2 regions of the Eubacterium sp. genome follow, and region 1 is predicted to be linked to the other one. Evidence: riboswitches for the same ligand, from Rfam matches in the RefSeq annotation. Region 1 holds a riboswitch; the other holds the start of a gene.
What was found. A riboswitch is a leader RNA that binds a small molecule or an ion and turns the genes downstream of it on or off. The one in region 1 is predicted to bind FMN.
Positions count from the first base shown of each region.

Region 2: it holds a riboswitch for FMN, as region 1 does, so the genes downstream of both, ribD (bifunctional diaminohydroxyphosphoribosylaminopyrimidine deaminase/5-amino-6-(5-phosphoribosylamino)uracil reductase RibD) here and ACZM4J_RS07985 (ECF transporter S component) in region 1, are expected to answer to the same signal.

Region 1 is NZ_DBLZZO010000019.1:46,348-48,555, reverse strand. It holds gene tsaE (tRNA (adenosine(37)-N6)-threonylcarbamoyltransferase complex ATPase subunit type 1 TsaE) at 1-291, opposite strand, end outside; gene ACZM4J_RS07985 (ECF transporter S component) at 523-1,134, opposite strand; FMN riboswitch at 1,395-1,522, opposite strand; gene ACZM4J_RS07980 (aspartate kinase) at 1,631-2,208, opposite strand, start outside.
Region 2 is NZ_DBLZZO010000005.1:83,710-85,917, reverse strand. It holds gene ACZM4J_RS03060 (leucine-rich repeat domain-containing protein) at 1-698, shown strand, start outside; FMN riboswitch at 776-890, shown strand; gene ribD (bifunctional diaminohydroxyphosphoribosylaminopyrimidine deaminase/5-amino-6-(5-phosphoribosylamino)uracil reductase RibD) at 1,336-2,208, shown strand, end outside.

The DNA.
Region 1 (2,208 bases):
GAAAAAATATTCCTCGTATCCGATTTCATACATTTCTTCAGGATCACCAATTCTATATACATCAAAATGATATAAAGGAATTCTCCCCTCCTCGTATACCTGTATAATTGTAAATGTTGGACTGTTGACGTTTTCTTCAATGCCAAGTCCCTTTGCAAATCCCTGAGTAAACACAGTTTTTCCAACTCCTAAATCTCCATTTAGGCAAAAAATCTGACCAGCCTTTGCTTGCTCACCCAGATTTTTTCCTAATTCAAAAGTTTCCTTTTCGGAATTTGTTTCGTATATCATCTATCCTCCAATATATTTAGGTTAACTTTGTTTTCATACTAGGATACATCCTAGCGTAATGCTTTTTGTGACATATTCTTCTTTGAAATTTCTATTACATTAAAAAGCACAGAAATATGCCATACTGATTAGTATAAACAATATTTCTGTGTTTTTCAAATTTTTCTATGTTTTAATTTGACGATTGTGTTTTGATTTAGCCATATACTTATTTTTTTAGAGTCAATATTTTTATTTTTTTGAACCAATCTCTTTTATAAATGAACTGATTCTTTTGTAGACAACGGCTGTGATTAAACTGTCGATTACACCTTTTAAAATATTAAACGGTCCTACACAAATAAGGACGAATGTAAATTTGTTAGAAATAGCTCCGTTGATTTTTGCTCCCATTCCAATAATTGCATCTAATGGCATGCCGAAAGCTTTTACATAAAAAGGAATTAAAACCCAATAGTTAATGGCAATTCCAGCAACTGCCATTACAAGTATACCTACTGCCATTCCAATGAACGCGCCCATTTTTGTTTTCTTATACTTGTATATTAAACTTGCAGGAACAACAAATGCACAACCAATTATGAAGTTTGCCAAATCTCCAACGTAGGCTGTTGATGTTCCTTTTACTAATAATTTTAATAATATTTTTATTGCTTCAATAAACACGCCTGCCAATGGTCCCATTATAAATGAACCAATTAGTACAGGAATTTCACTTAAATCTAATTTATAGAATTCCGGTGCAATTACAGGAATCGAAAAATCAAATAAGTGTAAAACTAAAGCCAATGCTGAAAACATCGCTATTAAAACTATGTTTTTTGTTGTAAAAGTTTTTTTCATTTATATTACCTCCAATCTATAACATTAATGTAACAAAGAATGTCCCTTGCGAAATTTTACACACCAAGCGCAGGTTACTTTAGTAACTTTTTTCTTTTCGCTGGGGTGGACATCCCTAGCGGGACGTTTTTTATTTAATAAGAAATCACACACGACTTTATGTGAGTGATTACCCCCAAGCTTGACAAAGAGCCAAAAAAAAACAACAACCAAAATTTCTTCAGTTGCTGTTTTTACTACTGCATGTAACAGTAATTATATTCTATCTTCTCTCATCCAGACTTTACTGTCGGTTATGGATTCTCACCATATCATGCCAATAGGCTCGCTGACTTATGCTTAAGCAATCACAGCCGGTTAGGAATTGCACCTTACCCCGAAGAACTTTATTCAATTTTCACATTAATGTTAATACTTTGTTATTATGTTGTCAAGTTTGTTAATAACTTATTCTTCACAAAATACTAACGTTAATAAAATTTACTTTTTTACTTATTTATTTTTTTACTTTAATGAATGCATTGTAAATTGCACGTAATGCAACTTCAAAATCTTCTTCTGCTACACCGATAATGATGTTAAGTTCTGAAGATCCCTGGTCAATCATTTTAATATTAACTCTTGCCTCTGCTAAAGCTGTGAATAAGATTGCAGCTGTACCTCTGGCACTCTTCATTCCACGACCTACTACTGCAATAAGGGCAAGGTTACTTTCAATAAATAACTGGTCAGGATGTACTCTTGAACGGATTTCGTCAAGAATAGCTGTTTCCTTTCCTGCTAATGCATCTGTCTGAATAACAACACTCATTGTGTCTACACCTGATGGCATATGTTCAAAACTTACATTGCTCTTTTCCAATGCACGAAGTACATTTCTACCAAAGCCTACTTCACTGTTCATTTTGTCCTTTTCAATATTAATTACTGACATACCCTTCTTGCCGGCAATACCTGTAATAATATGTTCACATGGCTCAGCAGTTTCTGAAACAATCATAGTTCCTCTATCCTGTGGGCAGTTTGTGTTTTTGATATTTACAGGGATACCTGCTGCTCTAACAGGGAAGATAG
Region 2 (2,208 bases), on a different contig from region 1:
AAGATAACATTACTTCAATAGGTACTTATGCATTTGCCGGTTGCGGAGTCGTAGATATAACGGTTCCTAAGAAAGTAAAAGTGATAGCAGAACATGTATTTGCAGGAAGTTACATAAAGAATATCGACTTAAATAATGTAAACAAAATAAAAGACTATGCATTTTCAGAATGTAATTATCTAACAAAAATCAATTTGAAAAATGTTAAAGATGTTGGAAAAGAGGCTTTTGCAAACTGCAACAAACTTAAGACAGTTAAAGGTCCTAAAGTAAAAAACATTGGAAAAAATGCTTTCTACACAGCCAAAGTAAAGAAAATTTATTTGCCAAATTCAGTGAAAATGGCTGAAAGAGCATTGAATACTGTTACAAAAATAAGCTATACTAAATCTTTTAAAAAGATAAAGCCTTATATGTTATATCCATTTACTTGGAATGATGTTGACACAGCTAAAGGTTACCAGATAAAAATAACTATTAGTAGTAAAAAGAATAAAAAAATCAAAAAGACTTTTGTGGAGAAAACTAAAAAAAGTTACATTCCAAGTTACGGTAAACTTGACAGAAAAATGGGCAAGTTTGTAAGCAAAAATAAAATTGCACCTAAAGACGTAAAAAGCACATTCCAATATAGGGCGTATAGAAAAAAAGGTGGTAAGACATTGTACACAAAATGGAGCAATGTTGTGAAATTATAAAGAGAGTGTATTAATAACTAATAATATAAAGTTGACATTTAGTTTTAGGTAGAGTATAGTTTTAAACGAAAACAAAATAAACTCTTCAGGGCAGGGTGAAATTCCCTACCGGTGGTAAAGCCCACGAGCCGCAAGGCATGATTCGGTGAAACTCCGAAGCCGACAGTAAAGTCTGGATGAAAGAAGATATGGAATAAATTTAAAATTTATATTGATAATTAGAAGCTCTGGAAATGTATTTCCAGAGCTTTTTTATATAATAAGAAATTCCTTCACAATTTCTTATTATATAAAAAACGTTCCACTATGGATGCCCACTGGTGCGAAAGGAAATTAATAATTATCATAGAGTGAATTTGAAATGAAATAATGTTAATAATTACTTCAATAATTTATTGAAATGTTAATCGGTATTAACAGGAATTGATTAGATAACATAGATTGAAAAAAGCCCTGAGCATATGCTCAGGGCTTTTTATGTAATAGAAATTCTTTCAGAATTTCTATTACATAAAAAGCGTTCCACATGGATGCGTATTCGTGGGATAAGAAAATAGTTGCAGACGGGCACGCACTCAGCGCAAAGAATGTCACAAGCGACATTCTTCATTATTTACACAAAATCAGGAGGTGAAAAATGAATTCTGAATATTATATGAGAATGGCACTGGATTTAGCAAAAAAAGGAATGGGTTACACATCGCCTAATCCAATGGTAGGTGCCGTTATTGTGAAAAATGGAAAAGTTATTGGCAAAGGCTACCACCACAAGTATGGTGATTTGCATGGGGAAAGAGATGCTCTTGCAAACGCCACTGATGATGTGACAGGAGCTACCATGTATGTTACATTGGAACCTTGTTGCCACAAAGGGAAACAGCCACCATGTGTGGAGGCAATTATTCAGGCAGGTATAAAGAAAGTTTTTGTAGGTTCAGATGATCCTAATCCATTAGTGGCAGGCAAAGGGATTAAAATTTTACAGGACAATGGAATAGAAGTTGAAACTCATATTTTAAAAGAGGAATGTGACAGCTTAAATAAAGTTTTTTTCCACTATATTCAAACAAAAACGCCTTATGTAATTTTAAAATATGCAATGACCATTGATGGAAAAATTGCTACTTACACTGGCGAGTCTAAGTGGATTACAGGGAAAAAAGCCAGAGAGCATGTACATAATAACAGACATAGATACAGTGGAATTATGGTAGGAGTTGGAACAGTGTTGGCTGATAATCCAATGCTTACCTGCAGAATTCCAGAGGGCGTAAATCCAACAAGGATTATATGTGACACAAATCTAAGGACTCCCATTGAGTCAAATATTGTACAGTCAGCAAAAGACATACCAACCATAATTGCAACAGGAAAGGTTGAAGAAGAAAAGGTAAAAACTTATGAAAAACTAGGATGCAAAATTCTTCAGCTACCTGATGAAAAAGGCAAGGTAAATTTGGAAAGCCTGATGAAAAAATTAGGAGAGATGAATATTGACAGTGTCATTGTT